One region of the Pelosinus sp. sgz500959 genome, then DNA from elsewhere that is predicted to be linked to it. Evidence: riboswitches for the same ligand, from Rfam matches in the RefSeq annotation. Region 1 holds a riboswitch; each other region holds the start of a gene.

Region 1 (7,120 bases):
AACCAGAACTAGCAGTAATCACTGGATTGATTAATTCAATAAGTCCATCACCTACATCAAGAACAATCACGCGTAATGACACCCCAACTTGTGGTGCAGCTAACCCTACGCCATCAGCCTTCTCCATGGTTTCAACCATATCGTCAAGAAGTTTTCTAATTTTTTTATCGATTTTTATTACTGGCTGGGCTGTATCTTTTAAGATCGTATCACCAGCTTTTCTTATTTCCAGAACTGTCATCATAGCCCTCCAAAAAAAAATTATAAATCATGCCAAATTCTATCACAAAAACATGTAAAAATCCATGCTTAACTTAAACAAAATCTCTACATAATACTAATTGGCTCCACATCAATCACTACATCTGTACGCACCGTCAACCCCATGGCAACAATGGCTGACTTAACATGAATCAGATCAACTGTTTTTATTACGATATTCATGCGAAAAACATCTTTGATCTTAGCAACTGGTGCAGGAAAAGGTCCTATGACCTCAATATTCTTCTCTTGATCTAACATGGATTTCAATTCATTGATAATCATCTCTGCTTGACTCCGCGCCTTGCTCTCTTGATCTGCTTGCATGGTTAACTTAAGAATTTGCCCATAAGGAGGATAACCAAGTCCTTGACGATAACCAATTTCTACATCGTAAAAAGCCTGATAATCATGTGCGGCTCCTGCTTGTACTGCATAGTGCTCAGGATTATAGGTCTGAACTACGACTTTCCCAGGTTTATCGCCGCGTCCTGCACGACCAGCTGCTTGCGTTAGCAAGGAAAAAACACGCTCTGCGGCTCTAAAATCCGGCAAATTCAATATACTATCTGCAGCGATAATGCCAACTGCAGTGACATTTTTAACATCATGACCTTTTGCCACCATTTGCGTACCAAGCAAAACATCATATTCACCTTTAGCAAATCCATCTAAAATACGATCATAGGCCATTTTACCACCAGTTGTATCTTGATCCATCCTGATCGTACGTATACTTGGAAACATTTTCTCCAAATTTTCTTCTAACTTTTGTGTACCAGTTCCAAAAAAACGAATATAGGGGCTACTGCATGCTGGACAAGTCGTTGGCGTAGACTCTACAGACTGACAATAATGACAACGTAATGTATTGCCGACCGCATGATAAACAAGAGAGATATCACAATGCTTACACTTTACAATATGCCCACATTCACGACACATGACAAAAGTAGCATAACCTCGACGGTTGAGTAAAATAATAGCCTGCTCGCCAGAACTAATCGTCTCAGCTAACAATTCCTGTAATGGCAGTGAAATCACACTACGCCGTTTCTGGCGAAGCTCTTCTCGCATATCAACAATAGTCACCTCAGGCAACAAGGCTCCAGCAATACGTTTGGACATGGATAACAAAGTATGCTTCTCATGCAGTGCTTCATAATAAGTTTCAACTGCTGGAGTTGCACTTCCCATAATCACAACTCCATTTGCTAATTGAGCTCGCCTAAGAGCCACTTGCCTCGTATGATAACGAGGTGCTTCTTCCTGTTTATAGGTAAACTCATGTTCTTCATCCATAATAATGATTCCTAGATCAGGAAGGGGAGCAAACACCGCTGAACGTGCACCAATCACAATCCCCGCTTGTTTAGTGCGCAGACGTTGCCATGCATCATACCGTTCACCTGTAGATAATTTACTATGCATCACAACGACATCATCACCGAATCGAGCTTTAAATCGAGAAACAATTTGGCTCGTCAAGGCGATTTCCGGAACCAGAACAATGGCCTGACGATGATTTTGTCTAGCCAGCGCTACTGCTTCAATATATACCTGTGTTTTACCACTCCCCGTAATACCATGGAGTAAAAAAGAGTGATATTCTTTAGCTTGCATTTTAGGTTTAATTGACGCCAAAACCTGTTGTTGCTCTATTGTTAATGATACCTGAGTTCTTGCCCCACGTACATCAGCATAGCTATCACGTATAACCTGAACCTTTTCCAGAACCAGAACTTTTTCTTCTATCAATTTTCGAGCCGCATCATAACTCATATTGTTGTTTTTAAATTCATCATATGCAAGTTGATCATGAGCCATTAAATAAGTTAGTAAACGAGCTTGTGCTGGTTTGCGTTTATATTGTTCAATAAAAGCATGATCGACTTGCTGATTCGTGGCTAAACGTATAAGATTCTTGTAGCGATGAGAGGCTGTTTTTTTCATAACAGCTTCTCCTATAACGACATGTTTACGCACCAAATAACGCACTATTTTTAAAACTGACGCACCAAACTGTTTTTCAAGTTTAGCTGAGTTAACGGAAGGATGTTGATTGATATACATAAAAACCTGACAAGCTTCTATGGATTTTACGCCCAAACTGGCAAGAACCTTATCAACATCAATATCATCAGCCACACGATAAGTTGTCACACTCTTAACGCCTGATTTTCCTGGAATAAATAACCGCATTGCATCAACTAAATTACATACATAATATTCACTGATCCACTTAGCGGTGTTCATCATATTTTCATCAAACCATATATCATTGTCCAATATATCTAAAATAGGTTTTAAATCATCCTGGCTAGGGTATTGCCCCTCAGTCACATCAATAATAAAACCTTCTAATTTACGATTGCCAAAAGGAACTACAACACGCCAACCTGCGCCAACATAATCTAAATGGGTTGGGACGACATATGAAAATGTCTTATTGATACTTCTCGTTGCAATATTTACTAAAATGTGAGCTATACGTTCCATATTTACCACCATTCAATGTGATTTTCATACTATAAGAAAATCAAGTTCTTTGATACAGACACACTTCCTGTATCGCTCTGATTCTGTAAAGTAAAAGAAGGGGGATCTCACTGAGTCCCCTTCTTTACATATGTTACATATATTCTTCCTATTCTTAAAATTAAAGATTCGCTTCTTTACGCATAATTTCAGCTTTATCAGTGTGCTCCCAAGGTAAATCAATATCAGTACGACCAAAATGTCCATAAGCAGCAGTTTGACGATAAATAGGACGACGTAAATCTAAAGCCTTAATAATGCCTGCTGGACGTAAATCAAAATGTTTTTTAATTAAAGTGGCGATTAAACTTTCTTCGACTTTAGCCGTTCCAAAAGTTTCCACCATGATCGACACTGGCTGCGCAACACCAATTGCATAAGCTAATTGAATCTCACATTTATCAGCAAGTCCCGCAGCAACTACATTTTTAGCTACATAACGAGCAGCATAAGCAGCTGAACGATCTACTTTTGTACAATCTTTACCAGAGAATGCTCCGCCACCATGACGTGCCATACCACCGTAAGTATCAACAATGATCTTGCGCCCTGTAAGTCCAGCATCACCTTGTGGACCACCAATGACAAAACGACCAGTCGGATTAATATAATATTTTGTTTTATCATCCAGCAATTCTGCTGGCACAATTGGAATAATTACTTTTTCAATCATATCTTTTTCAATGGTCGTGAGCTCAACATCAGGACCATGTTGTGTTGAAATAACAATGGTATCAACACGAACTGGTTTACCATCTTCATACTCGACTGTAACCTGAGTTTTACCATCGGGACGTAAGTAATCCAATTCATCTGTTTTGCGTACTTCAGATAAACGGCGTGCTAATTTGTGAGCAAGAGATATGGTCAATGGCATGTACTCTGGAGTTTCATTGGTTGCATAACCAAACATCATCCCCTGATCACCAGCTCCAATGGCTTCTACATCATCTTTTTCACCTTTTTTAGATTCTAGTGATTGATCAACACCCATCGCAATATCAGCAGACTGCTCACCAATTGAAATAAGCACTCCGCAAGTATCACCATCAAAGCCAAATTTAGCGCGTGTATAGCCGATATCTTTAATTGTTTCACGTACAAGTCTTGGAATATCAACATAACAATTTGTGGTGATTTCCCCAACTACATGAACTTGCCCTGTCGTAACAAGAGTTTCACAAGCAACTCTGCCCATAGGATCTTTTGCCATAATTGCATCTAATACACTATCGGAAATTTGATCCGCCATTTTATCAGGATGACCTTCTGTAACTGACTCTGAAGTAAATAATACACGTTTTTTTTCCATAACTGATTCCTCCTGTTTTGTAATAAAAAAAAAACTCCCTAAAGGGAGCGTGAACTTCACTCTCCCCATCTTGCGGATCACGCCGCAGGAATTGGCACCGTTTTCGGAAAATCCAAATGGTTGCCGCGGTTTCATCGGGCCAATCCCTCCACCATCTCTTGATGAGTATATAAAATTTTAATTGCTAAACTAAATTTTAATTTATAACTTCAATAAAATCAATCTTTTTTTACTATTATATGCAAATTCGATCCAAAATAATCTCTGCCAGTTCTTCTTTTGACATTTTACTTAGCTCTTCTATATGACCATCTCGATAAATTAACTTGGCAATATTGGTATCAACATTAAATCCAGCCCCGGGCAATGTAATGTCATTAGCCACAATCATATCTAAATTTTTTCGAGTGAGCTTTTCTTGAGCATGAACTAATAATTGCTGAGTTTCAGCTGCGAAGCCAACTAAAATTTGGTGTTTCTTTAATTGACCAAGCTCAAATAAGATATCTGGGTTTTTTTCTAGTACCAGTTCTAATGTAGCACTATTTTTCTTTATTTTATTAGGACTCATCGTTTGGGGGCGATAATCAGCCACTGCCGCCGCTTTGATTACGATATCACTATCAGAGTAATGAGAGAGAACTGCGTCTCGCATTTGCGCAGCGGACTCAACTGATTGAAAGGTAACGCCAACAGGTGGTGTTAAATGAGTAGGCCCTGATATAAGAGTCACTTCCGCCCCTCTACTAACAGCAGCTTTAGCTATGGCATATCCCATTTTACCACTCGAACGATTACCGATATAACGTACAGGATCAATGGCTTCTTGAGTACCACCAGCAGTAATTAATACTTTCTTGCCCGCAAAATCTTTTTTACAATTGAACATGTCGATCACTTTTGCCACAATCGCTTCTGGCTCAGGTAAACGTCCGACTCCTTCTGTACCACATGCCAACATACCACAGCCGGGTTCAATAAAATGATATCCTAGCTGAGTTAATTTCGTAATGTTTTGTTGAACAATAGGGTTCAAATACATGTTTGTATTCATTGCAGGTGCGAGCAATACAGGAGCTGTCGTCGCCATCACTGTCGTTGACAACATATCATCAGCGATGCCATTGGCAATCTTACCAATCATATTTCCAGTAGCAGGAGCCAGCAAAAATAAATCAGCACAGCTCGCCAGTGCAATATGTTCAACATTCCAATTTGTCGTCTCAGCCCACATATCGACCACAACGGGATGTCCACTTATTTCACGGAAAGTCAAAGGTGTAACAAAGTTTGCCGCTGATTGAGTCATAATAACATACACATTAGCTCCCTGTTTTTTAAGTCGGCTAACAACGTCCACCACTTTATAAACAGCAATGCCACCTGCTACTCCAACAACAACATTCTTTCCTTGCAACATGTAGTCCTCCTATTTTATGCCACTTTTCGTTCGCTCATAAGTGATTTTATCTTGTGCTATTTCTTCTAAGGCAATCGTGACTTGTTTATTTGATTTACTATCGACTGAAGACGGAGAACCGTCCATAATTTCACGTGCTCTTTTGGCCGCAAGTACCACCAAAGTATATTTACTATCAACTTTAGTTACCAAGGTATCGATTGATGGATTAATCATGATAGTCCCCCTAAAAATTTATTATTTAGATTCAATTAAAATATTTTCAATTATATTCATATTACGGTTAACTTGACATTTTTCCGCAATAATAATGGCAGCAACTTTTTTAGCTGCACGTTGCACTTCATCATTTACAACTACATAATGATAATTATGTACATGAGTTAATTCATCATTTGCTGAACCTAATCGAGTTTTTATATTTTCTAGGCTATCTGTTCCACGCTTATGAATACGTTTGGCCAGTTCATCTAATGATGGCGGAACAATATAAATACATACACCTTGTGGAAATTTTTTCTTAATTTGCGTAGCTCCCTGTGTATCAATCTCTAGTACAACATCTTTACCATTATTTAAAAGTTCTGCAATATGTTGATAAGGAGTTCCATAAAAATTACCATAAACTTCAGCCCATTCCAATAACTCATCTTTTTCAATCATCTGTTGGAACTCTGCGTGTGAAACAAACCAATAGTTAACCCCATTCTGTTCTCCCACACGCGGTGCTCGAGTTGTTGCAGAGATAGAGTAATTTAATTCAGGATCACTACGCAGCAATTCTTGACAAATTGTACCCTTACCTGCTCCAGAAGGACCAGAAAGTACAATTAAAATCCCTTGTTTCGCCATCTATGCTGCTCCTTTCAATACTGACTACTCGGCAGCATTATCATCACTAGTCTCTTTATTTACCAGGCGATGTGCTACTGTTTCTGGTTGTACGGCTGACAAAATGACATGATCGCTATCAGTGATAATAACGGCTCGCGTACGTCGTCCATAAGTTGCGTCAACAAGCATTCCTCGATCGCGAGCTTCTTGAATAATTCTTTTAATAGGTGCTGATTCAGGGCTTACGATGGAAATGATGCGATTGGCAGATACAATGTTACCAAAACCGATGTTAATAAGTTTAATTTCCATAAATAACATTCCTCCTATGTTTATTGTGTAGAATGTGATTTCTAAGGGCTTTTTATTATTCTATGTTTTGAATTTGTTCCCTAATTTTTTCGATTTCACTTTTTATTTCGATCATCAAATTCGCTATCGTAAAATCATTGGCCTTTGAGGCAATCGTATTGGTTTCACGATTAATTTCCTGGATAATAAAGTCTAATTTTCTGCCGACTGCATCATCAGTATTTAATGTGGAATCAATTTGTATTAAATGACTTTTAAGGCGCACTAATTCCTCTGTAATACTTGTGCGATCAGCAAATATGGCTGTCTCTTGAAGCAATCGCCCTTCATCTGGTTCAGCGCCAACGGTAGTTAAGAGTTCTCGCATACGCCCCAATATTTTTTCACGATACTCGGCTAATACCTTCGGTGCCCGCTCCTCAACAGTAATCAAATAGGAAGAA
Region 2 (7,120 bases), on a different contig from region 1:
CGGCAAGCATATCAATTCCACAATGACCATATACGGCTTTTTTGGCTAATGTTACAAAAATATTACCTGGTCCTGTGATTTTATCAACTTGAGGAATAAGCTCTGTACCAAAGGCTAATGCCGCAACTGCCTGCGCCCCGCCCACTTTGAAAATACGACTTACACCGGCTTCCCGAGCAGCAGTCAGCACATAGGGATTAACACTGCCATCTTTTGCTGGGGGTACGACCATAATGATCTCTTTTACTCCAGCTACAGAAGCCGGAACAGCGTTCATAATGACCGAAGATGGATAGGTTGCCGTCCCACCTGGTACATAAATGCCAACCCTTTCTAAAGGGATACAACTTTGCCCAAGCATAGAACCATGTTCCCGATAAGTGAGCCATGATTTAGGAAGTTGTTCTACATGAAAAGATCTCACATTGGCAATCGCTTGGCGTATAGCCGCTAAAACCTCACCATCTACTTGGGCTGCCGCTTGATCAAATTCTTCCTTGGTAACTTCTAACGTCTCAGCATTTAAAGTAACACCATCAATGTCACTCGTATAACGAAAAACAGCTTCATCGCCTTGACTGCGCACATCGTTTACAATTTTTTCCACAACCTCTACAGCTGTCAGTTCACTACCAAATACCTTAGCAATGCGAGCTTTTGCTCCTTCACCTAAAACCACTTGATCAAAAGGTGGTTTTTTCAGTAGTGCCGCCACATCCTTAATTAACATTTCTTTTGTATTGATGATTCTCATTGTTATGCCTCGCTTTCCAGCAATGCTTTTAATTGTTCTGTTAGTTTATTAATCCGATCAAATTTCATTTTAAAACTAACACGATTGGCAATCAGACGCGCAGTCGCCACTTGAATATTGGCTACTTCTACCAAATTATTTGCTCTGAGAGTGCTGCCTGTTTCCACAATATCGACAATAATTTCTGCTAAACCTACCATAGGTGCCAATTCAATAGAGCCATTTAATTTGATAAATTCCATCTGCATCCCCATACTATGAAAAAAACGTTCCGCAACCTGAGGATATTTAGTTGCCACTCGCATATGAGCATAATCACTTAACTTTTCTTGTTTCAGTGCTTCAGGTACAGCAACCATAATACGGCACAACGAAAATTTCAAATCCAATAATTCATAGACATCTTTACAGTCTTCCATTAACACATCTTTGCCTATAATACCAATATCAGCTGCTCCATACTCCACATAAGTCGGTAAATCAGCTGTTTTCGTAATAATAAAACGTATCTTTTCTTTTTCATTTGTAATAATTAATTTCCGAGAATTCTCCGTCAAATCCTCGGCTGTATATCCAATTTTCCCTAACATTTCAACTGATTTTCCAAAAACTTTGCCTTTAGGCAAGGCTATTGTAAGATAATCCATATCACTTGAAGTCATGAAGTCCTCCTGTTCCTTTAGTTATTTAAAGCGTTAACATATAGCTATATTAACATTAGTTAAAATATTCGTCAATATAAATGTAGGATTTTAGAGTGTATATGTAGAATTAATTGGCAGAATAATAAAAGTTATTTAGATTTTTATCCGACAGCCAAGTCGCTGAATGCAAAAGACTAAGATTTAGATGGAGTTAAAACTCCACTTGAATCAAGTCTTCTTTATCTCTTATTGATAAACTATAAAAAAAGGGGTGTCCTATATAATGGCTCCATTAAATATTCTTGTAACGAATAGCTTAGCTGACCGCCACCATAAGGCAATTACAACGGTTTCACCTGATAGTACCATTATTTCATGCGATTTAGAACAAGCCAATGAATACATCGCAGATGCAGATATTTTAGTTACGTGGGGTGGAATGGATATTCGTCCTCTGCACCAAAACGCTCCAAAGCTTAAATGGGTTCATGCCCTCAGTGCAGGAGTTGAAAGTTTACTCTACCCAGAAATGCAGGCAAGTCATACTCTACTAACTAATTCACGAGGCATTCATGGTATTCCTATTTCTGAACATGTTCTCGCCATGATGCTTGCCTTCACCCGCGGACTGAATGTATTTATCCGTCAGCAGCCAAACAAACAGTGGAAACGAACCCCTGTTGAAGAAATTCATGATAAAACCATTGGAATTGTTGGTCTTGGCAGTATCGGCCGTGAAATTGCAAAAAAAGCTAAAGGTATGGGCATGCATGTCGTAGCTAGTAAACGAACGATGACAACTGAGATATTTGTGGATAAAATCTATGCCCCAAATCAACTCAATGAATTGCTTGCAATTTCTGATTTTGTAGTAGTCGCCCTTCCTTTAGTAGAAGAAACTAAAAATTTATTTACCATCAAAGAATTTTCTGCCATGAAGTCTTCAGCTTATTTTATTAATATTGCCCGTGGTGCTGTTGTAAATGAAGATGATTTAATTAAAGCCCTTGAAGAAAAGCTCATCAAAGGCGCTGGTTTAGATGTTTTTGTCAACGAACCCTTATCCGATACCTCTCCTTTATGGGACATGAAAAATGTCATTATCACGCCCCATCTGGCGGCTTTATCCCCTAATTATCTCGATAGAGCCATTAAATTATTTGCCGATAATTTATCAAGATTTATACAGCATAAAGAAATGTTAAATGTCATTGATAAAACCAAGGGTTATTAATCGGTCTGCTAATGCAGATCATCAGACTTACGCAATAACATCAGCTCCAGTGGATCATGTTCTGCTGGAGTTTCATGATGTTTGGCAACAAGTTCAATCACCTTGGGAGAGGCTCCAATTGCTTTAAGCATCGTCGAACTACGATGAGCATGATAAAAATAAATATAAAAAGCGTGCCGAATATTCATAAGCCGATTCCCGCGCCCTAGACGTCCCCACTTTTTAGACCACCGTGGTGCAAAGCGATGACCGATAACAGTTATAATCTTATCCATCGTGCTTACGTCACCCTTGATTTTACCCACATCATGAAGCAAGGCACATCTGACTAAAAGATTTATGTCAATGTTTTTATGTGCTTTTGCCAAACGCAGGGCTGTGTAAGCAACATTCAAAACATGACGTTGATCTGGTAAATTCATTCCCCAGAATAAGATCTGTTCAGACGACGTCAAATAACGATTTACAAATAATCGATCATCGTGAGTAATTTTAGCGGTTAATGCAGCAATTACTTGTTTTACTCGTTTAACCATATGTTTAGCCACCTATTTTGAGTTACTCCATATATAATAATTGGCCATACCCCTTACTTTTTTGACTGACTTCAGCCTCAGCTTGAGTTTGAGCAACAAGACCAATCTCAACTCGTTGACCTGCTGTACGAAGTTTTTCTCCTTGACCAATGGCAGCAAAGAGTTTATCAGTCCCCCAACCAATATAAACATCTTTCGCGCCTGGCATACTGACAATTCCTTGACGTTCTAAGGCCAGCAAAATACGTTCAATACCTAAAGCAAAGCCGGTTGCACAGCAATCCATCCCAAAGGAACTGAGCATGGTATCATATCGACCCCCACCGCATATAGGAAAACCGAGACCAGGTGTATATCCTTCAAATACCATTCCTGTATAATAATCAAAATCACGAATGATACCTAAATCAAAATCCACATATTGAGCCACTCCATAAATTTCGAGCAAACGATAGATTTCGGCTAAATTATCCAATGCTTTGTGACTCATCTCATTCGCCACCATACCATAGGCTTGTTTAAGCATATCCTGTTTACCATGTAACAACGGAATTTGTTTTAAAACTTTTTGTTCTTCTTTAGATAAACTGCTACTAACAAGAATTTCATCAACTCCAACTAAATTTCTTGTCAGCATAGCATTTTTAACCTGATATTGTTGTTCTTGTGAAAGACCGCTTTGCGCCATCACACCATTAATAAAATCAACTTGCCCTAAGCCAATTTGAAATTGTTTGAGTCCAGACTTTAGCATACTTTCAACAGCCAGTGCAATGACCTCAGCATCAGCTGTTGGTCCTGCTGCTCCCATCAACTCAACCCCAGCCTGATAAAATTCACATTGTCGCCCAGTCTGCGCTTGTTCGTAACGAAAGACATTGGTCAAATAGAATAATTTTATGGGCGCTAAACTTTCTTTAAGACGTGTAGCTGCCACCCGTGCCATTGGAGTTGTCATATCTGGACGCAAAGCCAAAATACGATTATTTTTATCAAAAAATTTGAACATATGCTGGTCTAAATCGTTGCCTGCTCCCACTGCCAAAGTCTCCAAATATTCCATGGTCGGCGTAACGACTTCATCATAACCCCAACTATCAAACAAATGAGCCAAAGCCCCTTCGACTGCACGCTTGCGACTGGCTTCTTTCGGCAAAAAATCTCGTGTCCCATAAGGAATTTGTGGAACAAATTCATGTTGACCCATAACTTTCACACTCCATTATTCATATTTTTTATCAGAATCAACTTTAGTAGTCGATTGGGTTTGAGCATTTTGAATTTCAACTCGTTCCAAAATAAGCTTGTATCCATCAGCACCATAATTTAAACAGCGTTTCACGCGACTAATGGTTGCTGTGCTTGCTCCTGTCTTTGCTACAATTTCATCATAAGTATGACCGCTCTTAAGCATGAAAGCTACTTCTAACCGTTGGGCTAGAGATTTCAGTTCACTAATGGTACAAATATCTTCAAAAAACTGATAACACTCTTCTTGATTCTCCAATAACAAAATTCCCTGAAATAATCGATCAGCCAATTCACCCTTTAACTTAGGATTTGTAGCCATAATATTATGATTCCCCTTTTTACTTTATCACTTTCAATCTTTACTTTGCTAAATTATAACATTATCTATAATAAAAAGTAAAGTAAACTCACCGCTCATTTTCCCATTGACACCGATCAAAGAGTATGTTATTATTCTACATGTTAAGTTAATATTCTTTTCATCAAGAGCAGTCGAGGGAATGGCCCTATGAAACTGCGGCAACCATTCACTTTTTGTGAAAACGGTGCCAACTCCACAGGAGTATATCCTGGCAGATGAAGCGCAACTAGATTAACGGTGCTGCTTCATGTTGTGAAGCAGCTTTTTATTTTACCAATCTACGGCAAGAAGGAGGTCATTACAGTGATTACATTACAAAACATTGAAAAAACTTACGAAAGTACGAATGGAATTGTACACGCCTTAAAAGGTGTAAACTTGACTGTAGCCCAAGGAGAGATTTTTGGAATTATCGGCACGAGTGGCGCTGGGAAAAGTACACTCATCCGTTGCATTAATATGTTAGAACGTCCAACGAAAGGGATCGTGACTGTTGATGGCCAAGAATTCACAAGTCTTACTGAGCTAGAATTACGGGAGCAACGTAAAAAAATCGGTATGATTTTCCAGCATTTCAATCTCTTATCATCACGTACAGTCTACCAAAATATCGCCTTTCCTCTTGAACTAGCAAAATGCAGTAAGGAAACTATCCATACTGAAGTTATGCATTTGCTTGATCTTGTTGGGCTAGCTGATAAAAAAGATCAATATCCTGCTCAGCTCAGCGGTGGACAAAAACAGCGTGTTGGCATTGCGAGAGCACTCGCTAATCATCCTAAAGTTTTATTATGTGATGAAGCAACCTCAGCTCTTGATCCACAAACAACAAAATCAATTTTAGAATTACTTAAAAATATTAATCGAGAATTTGGACTTACCATTGTTCTCATCACCCACGAGATGCAGGTCATCAAAGAAATTTGTAATCAAGTCGCCGTTATTGAAGGTGGTCTCATTATTGAACAAGGTCAAGTTTTGGATGTTTTCACTCAACCGAAAGAAAATACCACGAAAGAATTTATCAGTTCCATCATTAATCATAATTTACCTGATTTTTTTGCTGATCTTGTCTTATCGCCAACCCCAATTGATGACAGCAATCTAATTGTACGTTTGTCCTTTATTGGTCACTCCACTGAAGAACCTGTAATCTCTAGTATGGTTCGTCATTTCAATATTGATGCCAGCATTCTTTATGGCAATATTGATCATATTCAAAATACACTGTTTGGTACACTGCTTGTTGAACTCTCTGGAAATTCAAACGATCTTGAACAAGCACTACAGTATTTACACACACGAGAACTTGGAATTGAGGTGATTGGTTATGTCCCAAGACATGCTCGCACTACTGTTTAAATCCCTATGGGAAACGACCTACATGGTAGCAGTATCAGGAATTATTTCAGCCTTTTTCGGTATTCCCCTTGGTATTATTTTAGTGACCACTGATAAAGGGCATATTCTAGAGAATACTCCTCTTAATAAGATACTTGGTGTGATTGTCAACGCAACGCGCTCCACTCCATTTATTATCTTAATGGTAGCCATTATTCCTTTAACTCGTCTTATTGTTGGTACATCCATTGGTACTAATGCGGCTATTGTTCCCCTTTGCATTGCAGCCATCCCCTTTGTAGCTCGCATCGTCGAATCAGCTCTCAAAGAAGTGGATTATGGCGTAATCGAAGCAGCGCAAGCCATGGGCGCATCACCAATGGAAATTATCAGGAAAGTTCTTATACCAGAGGCGCTGCCCGCAATTATCTTAGGTCTTACATTAACAATTATCAGTTTAATTGGTTATTCAGCAATGGCTGGTGCTATTGGTGGCGGTGGCCTTGGTGATCTTGCTATACGTTATGGTTACCAACGTTTCCGGGCAGATATTATGCTGATTACTGTTCTTATCTTAATTGGGCAAGTACAAATTGTACAATCAACCGGCGACTATCTAGCGCGCCGCCTAAATAAAAAATAATTTTTTGGAGGGTTTAATTCATGAAAAAATTTATTCTTGCAATCATCGGAGTCCTCACTTTGGGCCTACTCATTACTGGATGCGGTCAACAAAGCGCAGCTCCTGCAGCTCCTGCCAAACAAGCAACTAATACAGTTTTAAAAGTTGGAGCTACCGCTGTACCTCATGCTGAAATTTTAAATGTCGTAAAACCATTACTTGCTAAAGAAGGCATTGACCTACAAATCATTGAAATGACTGATTATGTTAAACCAAATATTGCTGTTGCTGAGAAAGAACTAGATGCTAATTTCTTTCAGCATATTCCTTATCTGACTAAGTTTTCTACAGAACGAAATTTAGCACTAACCTATACA
Region 3 (7,120 bases), on a different contig from region 1:
TTCGGTTTATTTGATATTGCTGTCGATTCTCCACTTAGAATGTCAAGAATACGCTCAAAATCTTCAGGGGAATAAAATTCAATTTCTATTTTGCTTTTTAGTTTACCAGGTTTTATTTTCACCTGTGTCCCCAAAATTAATTTTAATCGATCTTCAGCTTCAACTACAAAAATTCCTTTTTCATCTGATGATTTCATCGTTTGTTTAGCTGGTTTAGGAATTTCACATAATCGTTTAACCAATTCCTCTGCACCACGCGCTGACAAATCATCTTCAATAATGATCTCTGCTGCTTCTAGTTGTAATTCACTGGTCTCTAATGCCAATAAGGGGCGAGCTTGTCCCATTGATAATGTTCCACGTGAAACATATTCTTGAACTGTTGGATGCAAATTTAACAACCGTACCATATTGGCGATCAGAGAGCGACTTCGTCCGACTTTACGACCAACTTCTTCCTGTGTTAATGAAAGTTCATCCATTAGCCGACGATAAGCTAACGCTTCTTCAATTGCATTTAAATCTTCTCGTTGTATATTTTCAATGAGTGCGATTTCAGTCATTTCCCCATCAGTATATTCTTTAACGATTGCTGGGATCTCATTCATACCAGCTTGCTTAGAAGCTCGCCAACGACGTTCGCCAGCAACAATTTCATAACCATTTAATACTTTTCTAAGAACAATTGGTTGCAATATGCCATATTGCGCGATGGAATCTGCTAGTTCAGTGAGTGCCTCTGGATCAAACACACGCCGTGGTTGAAATTTGTTAGGACTTATTTTTTCGATGGGAATATTATTTATAATGGGTTGTTCTTCACCATTACTACCACCTGAAAATAATGCATCAAGCCCCCGCCCGAGACCTCGCTGAGTTTTATTCATGATCGATCACCTCTCTTGCCAAATCAAAATATACCTGTGCTCCTTTAGATTTAGGATCATATTTGATTACGGGTTGACCATGACTCGGCGCTTCGCTAAGACGGACATTACGAGGAATAATTGTTTGATATACTTTATGACGAAAGTGATTCTTAACTTCATCAACAACTTGAATTGATAAATTTGTTCGTGCATCAAACATGGTTAACACGACTCCTTCTAAAGACAATGCTGGGTTTAAATTTTTCTGCACAAGTGTTACAGTATTCATTAATTGAGAGAGACCTTCTAATGCATAAAATTCACATTGGATAGGCACCAATACAGAATTAGCTGCCGTTAAGGCGTTAATTGTCAATAATCCTAAAGATGGAGGGCAATCAATAATCACATACTCATAGTTATATTTGACATTATCCAACACCCGTTTAAGTTTAGTTTCTCTTGACATAATTGACACCAATTCTATTTCGGCACCTGCTAATTGAATTGTCGCTGGTAAAAGCATCAAATTTTCAATCTGGGTTTTTAAAATAACATTTTCTGCTGGTATGTCATTAACTAAAATATCATAAATAGATTGTTTAATTTTGGTTTTATCGAAACCAAAACCACTCGTAGAATTACCTTGGGGATCAAGATCAACTAGTAATACTTTTTTGCCTAACTCAGCTAAACAGGCACTCAAATTAACAGAAGTCGTTGTTTTACCTACGCCACCTTTTTGATTGGCAATTGCAATAACCTTTAACAATCAATTCACCTCATCTTCTTATTTATATTTCAAATCTAGCCCTTATTATCTTAATAGCCACCAGCCACGAAATATTTGATATTTTTAGTCATTCCACACTCTCAATAACATTTCCTGCCGAAAATAGCATGGATAAATAGAAGTCCTAGTAAAAACCCTTCTTTTGAAGTAAACTTTTCTAATCTCAAGCCTTAGTATAAAGAAAAACCTCTATTTACCTCACTTTCAACTGCCAATATAAACTAAATCCTTTCTACTTAACATCAAGAAGATCATCTATTTTTTATTTATAAAAACATTGACATTTATGACATTCTGCTTTATTATAAGTTAAAATTTTATCATTTGTTCTCTTATCGAGAGTGGTCGAGGGACTGGCCCTATGACACCCAGCAACCAGCATAATGCAAATGGTGCTAAGTCCAGCAGAGTCTCATCATTCTGAAAGATAAGAGGAAAGAATAGTTTATATAAAATAAGCCTCTTTCCTCAAGGAATAGGGCTTATTTTTTGTATAAAGAAAACTTGACTTTGGTCAAGCCTTAGCGCAGACCAAAGTCTTAGTTGCTCTTACTTGTAATCAAGAAAGTGCTATACTTTCTGATTACGCAAAAAATATCTCTTTTGAAACTGCTGGTTATTGTTTTCAAGAATAGAGTAAACTGATAAAATGTACTTATAATATGAAGTGAAAATCTAATCATTATTTAAGAAATTTTTTTGATAAACTGACTAAAATAGCTATAAAAAATAATACGAGGAGGAATACAATGCCAGTCTATAACCCAGCTTTAAAACCTCTCAATCTTAGTGAGATAAAACGTTATTCCGGTTTAGATCAATATGCGGAATTTCCTTCTGAATTAATTGACCAAGCTTGTACAGAATCATATCTTCTAGTTCAGCCTCAGGCCACATGGCAAATATATGATTATGATGCGAATACCGCTACAATTATGGGATCTCCTCCCCTTACATTACACGCACCTAAAATTATTAATTATTTGTCTCAAGCTATACAGATTGCAGTAATAGGTTTAACGATCGGTCCAAAGCTTGAACAGAAAGTCAGTAACTATTTTTCCAATGGTGAATATACATCAGGCTTGTTACTAGACGCCGCAGGTACAACAGCCGTCGAAGTAGCAGCCGATCAAGTATGTGATTTTATAAAAAATCAAGCTATGCGCCAAGGCTATCTAACCCTCCCCCGTTTTAGCCCTGGATATGGAGGATGGGATATTACTGTACAACCTCTTATTTTAGATTTAGCCAATGGAGATGCTATTAACTTAAAAGTTACAGAATCGTGTATGTTATTACCACGTAAATCAATTACTGCAGTCATTGGAATTACTGCTCATCAGCATGATACAAACGTTGGCTACATGTATCAAGATACAACTTGCCCTCAATGTACACAAATAAATTGTCTGGCTAGAAAGGATTGAAATAACTATGATTTATATTTTTGATGGTGCTATGGGAACTATGCTACATGATGCCGGTTTGCCAACAGGTGCCTGCCCTGAATTGTGGAATATTGAGCAACCAGCAGCCATAACAGCAATACATAAAAGTTATGTTGATAGTGGTGCTGATATTATCGAAACCAATACCTTTGGTGCCAATCGTATCAAATTAACACATTATGGCCTACAAGATAAGGTCGCTGCAATCAATGTGGCTGCTGTTCATGCTGCTCGAGCGGCATGCGGCCCCCACACCAAAATCGCAGGGTCCGTAGGTCCTACTGGTAAATTAATTGCGCCGTTAGGGGATTTAACTTTCGACTATGCTTATGAAGTCTTTTTCGAACAAATTAATGCCCTCGATCAAGCTAATGTTGATATGATTATTATTGAGACAATTATTGATATTCAAGAAATGCGTGCTGCCCTCCTTGCGGCTAAAGCAGCAACGAAGAAACCCATTATTTGTCAAATGTCTTTTGAAGAAGATGGACGCACAGTTACGGGTACTGATCCTGTTACTGCAGCAATTATACTCGAAGCAATGGGTGCTGATATTATTGGTGCAAATTGCTCTTTAGGCCCATCTCAATTATTGACTATTGTTGAAAAATTATCCAAAATTATTACTTGTCCCATTAGTATTCAACCAAATGCAGGAATGCCAAAACTGGTAAATAAACAGACAGTCTTTCCAATGACTCCTGAAGAAATGGGCACATGGGCTAAACGATTGGCTAAGGCTGGCGCCAGCTATATTGGTGGCTGCTGCGGTACTACCCCTATGCACATCAAAGCTATGAAAGAAGCATTAAAAAATATTTCTATCCCTATTCTTCCTATTCCAAAATGTTTGAATAAAAATACAGCCTTAACAAGCCGCAGTAAAACCATCTATATTGGCGCTGGTCAACCTACGGCTATCATAGGGGAACGTATTAATCCTACTGGTCGTAAGCAATTAGCTGCCGATATTCGAGAAGGACAGTTCATGTCAGTGAAAAAAGAAGCGTTAGAGCAGCTTCGGGCTGGAGCTCATATTCTAGATGTGAATATGGGAGTACCAGGAATTGACCAAGCATACGCTATGCAACACGTCATAGAAGAATTATCAATGCTTGTCGATGCCCCCCTCGTCATCGATACAACAGACCCAGTTGCATTAGAAGCTGGCCTCAAGGCATACCCTGGCCGGGCGCTTATTAATTCAGTCAGCGCAGAACCTGAACGATTGGAAACCTTCTTACCTTTAGCGAAAAAATATGGAGCTGCTATATTATGTTTACCCATTGCACCAGGTGGTGTCCCCACTACTGCCATGGAACGATTGCATATTATTAGACAAATTACTCAAGCTGCTTTCGCAGTTGGCCTTCGCCCCCAAGATTTTGTACTTGACGCTTTAGTTCTCACAGCTGCGGCTGATTCAAAAGCTGGTTCTGAAGTACTTTCTGCACTAAAACTATATAGAGAACAATTAGGTTACCCCACTACCATGGGACTGAGCAATATCTCCTTTGGACTACCACGTCGCGATATTATTAACTCCACCTTCTGTGCAATGGCTCTAGCCTCCGGTCTTGACGCACCTATTTTAAATCCTTATGATTCACTTATGCAGGATACCTTAGCTGCTTCAGCTGCACTCCTTGGTCATGATGCTAACGGTCGAGGGTACAGCATGCATTATGCACCAAATAGACAGGAACAACAAGAAGTCACTCCCTCAGTACCTAAAGGACTTGTAGAACAAATTCGTCATGCTGTGATTTCAGGAGAAAAAGAAGCAGTAATTCCTTTAGTTAAGCAGGCCCTCTCTGAAGGCATCAACTCAAATTCAATTACCGAAGAAGGCTTAACTGCCGCTATGAATGAAGTCGGTATCGCTTTTGGTAGCGGTCGCTGTTTTCTCCCCCAAGTACTCTTATCTGCTGAAACTATGAGTGCTGCCTTTGCTACTATCAAACAAGTTTTACCTGCTCATACTATTACTAGCCTTGGTACAGTTATTTTGGCAACCGTTAAAGGTGATATCCATGATCTAGGCAAAAATATTGTCTCTGCCTTGTTAGAAAATAGTGGTTTTCATATTATCGACTTAGGTAAAGATGTTTCCACTGAAGAGATTGTTCAAGCAGCTTTAACCCACAATGCAGATATTGTAGGTCTATGTGCCCTTATGACAACAACAATAACACAAATTGATCAAACGATTGCAGCACTTAAAGCTGCAGGTAGTACAACCAAGACTCTCGTAGGCGGAGCGGTGGTTACCCAAGAGTACGCTACACAAGCTGGAGCCGATGCCTATGCCGAAAATGGCGTAGAAGCGGTAACTATAGCTAAAAAACTTCTTCTTAAATAAAAACCTTAGTAAGCATTTTTATTTGGAAACAAAATAACATATATTCTTAATTTATAAAAATAGAGACATCGTGCTTATCGAGCACGATGTCTTTATTTTTATAAAATCTACTTTTTATGAAAAATACTTACAAAAATTGCAGGATTTTTCATAACATAGCAAGAATTTTCATTATACATGTATACATGTAAATACTAATAATTTAGCTAACGAATAGGCAGGGTAGCATATGAATAATGAACAGGAACTGGACCAAAAATCGATTGATGAGTTGCTAGCTGCTGCTAATAAAGAATTATCAGAATCCGATATCCCTCCCACATCAGAAATAACTGAAGATCAACAACCATCAATTACAGAAACATCGACTACGTCGGAAAGCACTGAGAACGTTATACAACCAAGAAAAAAAATTTTTACGAAAAAGGTCGTTTCAGTTATTATTATCTTATTTACATCCGTGAGTACAATTGGTGGAATCCTAGGTTACAAAATGGCTGATCATGCCATTGCATCAAGATCTCCTCTCGAAAAACTCATCCAACAAGGCATCACTTTCGAGGAAAAAAATTTTGTTGCGTACGCAGGACGTGGTGACAAAGATATTGTCACTGCCTTCTTAGAGGCAGGTATGCCGGTAAATGTAGTTCGTGATACTGATGGATGGAGTCCCTTAATCGCTGCTAGCTTTTACAAAAAGACAGAAATAGTAAAACTTCTACTTGAAAGACAAGCCACTGTTAATCTACAAGATAAGTATGGTAAAACAGCTCTCATGGAGGCGTCGGCAATGGGTGCTGAAGATATTGTACTTATGTTGATTGAGTATGGAGCCAATCCTAACGTGCAGGACAATAATGGACGTACTGCCCTTATGGAAGCCTATTTTAAAAAACATGCCAAAATTGCTGAAACACTCAAAAGTCTTGGAGCACTTCCAACGATTCAAGCGAATGACATCGCAAAAGCTCCTCCTGCACCTCACTCCTTACCAAAGGAAGAGTTACCTCCTTCTCCATTATCATCAGCAACGTCTGATGAAACTCGCCTGAGTATGAATAAAGCTGGTTCTATACAAATTGGTATGCCACTAGAGGATATACAAAAAAAATATCCAAATCTCACGATCACTGGAAAATATATTGATGGGCTGAAAAAAACAATTGCTACTATTTATTTAAAAGATCCCAGTACTCCTTCATTACAGTTAGAACTATCTAGCGGTAAGCTAAAACTTATTTCTACGATTAGTGTCTATGATGAGCAATTTTCAACAGATAAGCAAATTACAATTCACTCCACAGTGGGTGATATTCGCAATCAATATACAATCAATGATATTAAAGTAATTAATAGTTCTTTATTTCTTGTCGTGAAAAGCATTAAAATGCTCTTCGAACTTGACTTAAATAAAGGGTCAATCCCTACTGAATGGCTAAATACCGGGAATCCTAACTCCATACCTCCTGATACAAAAATTAAACGTATCATCATTTATTGACAAAAACACCTGATATAATCAAGTGTTTTTGTCAATTTTTTATATCGTTATCTTTGTTTTGGAATACGCAAATTAATATGAATATATTCTTCATCTTGTTCTTGCTTTACCTTGATTTTAAGTCCTGTTTTTTTCATTTCA

The links. A riboswitch is a leader RNA that binds a small molecule or an ion and turns the genes downstream of it on or off. The one in region 1 is predicted to bind S-adenosylmethionine.
Region 2: linked by a shared signal. The riboswitch ahead of ACAN52_RS07975 (methionine ABC transporter ATP-binding protein) and the one ahead of metK (methionine adenosyltransferase) in region 1 are both predicted to bind S-adenosylmethionine.
Region 3: linked by a shared signal. The riboswitch ahead of ACAN52_RS20340 (methionine synthase) and the one ahead of metK (methionine adenosyltransferase) in region 1 are both predicted to bind S-adenosylmethionine.

The regions. Positions count from the first base shown of each region.
Region 1 is NZ_JBGJZL010000002.1:97,348-104,467, reverse strand. It holds gene def (peptide deformylase) at 1-241, opposite strand, end outside; gene priA (primosomal protein N') at 328-2,760, opposite strand; gene metK (methionine adenosyltransferase) at 2,921-4,111, opposite strand; SAM riboswitch class I at 4,174-4,279, opposite strand; gene coaBC (bifunctional phosphopantothenoylcysteine decarboxylase/phosphopantothenate--cysteine ligase CoaBC) at 4,347-5,531, opposite strand; gene rpoZ (DNA-directed RNA polymerase subunit omega) at 5,541-5,747, opposite strand; gene gmk (guanylate kinase) at 5,769-6,383, opposite strand; gene remA (extracellular matrix/biofilm regulator RemA) at 6,408-6,677, opposite strand; gene ACAN52_RS03160 (YicC/YloC family endoribonuclease) at 6,733-7,120, opposite strand, start outside.
Region 2 is NZ_JBGJZL010000004.1:198,187-205,306, reverse strand. It holds gene hisD (histidinol dehydrogenase) at 1-754, opposite strand, end outside; gene hisG (ATP phosphoribosyltransferase) at 757-1,416, opposite strand; gene ACAN52_RS07995 (D-2-hydroxyacid dehydrogenase) at 1,682-2,632, shown strand; gene ACAN52_RS07990 (HD domain-containing protein) at 2,641-3,168, opposite strand; gene hisZ (ATP phosphoribosyltransferase regulatory subunit) at 3,191-4,375, opposite strand; gene ACAN52_RS07980 (YerC/YecD family TrpR-related protein) at 4,391-4,738, opposite strand; SAM riboswitch class I at 4,896-5,002, shown strand; gene ACAN52_RS07975 (methionine ABC transporter ATP-binding protein) at 5,084-6,142, shown strand; gene ACAN52_RS07970 (methionine ABC transporter permease) at 6,111-6,764, shown strand; gene ACAN52_RS07965 (MetQ/NlpA family ABC transporter substrate-binding protein) at 6,785-7,120, shown strand, end outside.
Region 3 is NZ_JBGJZL010000020.1:14,994-22,113, forward strand. It holds gene ACAN52_RS20330 (ParB/RepB/Spo0J family partition protein) at 1-887, opposite strand, end outside; gene ACAN52_RS20335 (ParA family protein) at 880-1,641, opposite strand; SAM riboswitch class I at 1,992-2,096, shown strand; gene ACAN52_RS20340 (methionine synthase) at 2,412-3,092, shown strand; gene ACAN52_RS20345 (homocysteine S-methyltransferase family protein) at 3,100-5,478, shown strand; gene ACAN52_RS20350 (ankyrin repeat domain-containing protein) at 5,708-6,979, shown strand; gene noc (nucleoid occlusion protein) at 7,027-7,120, opposite strand, start outside.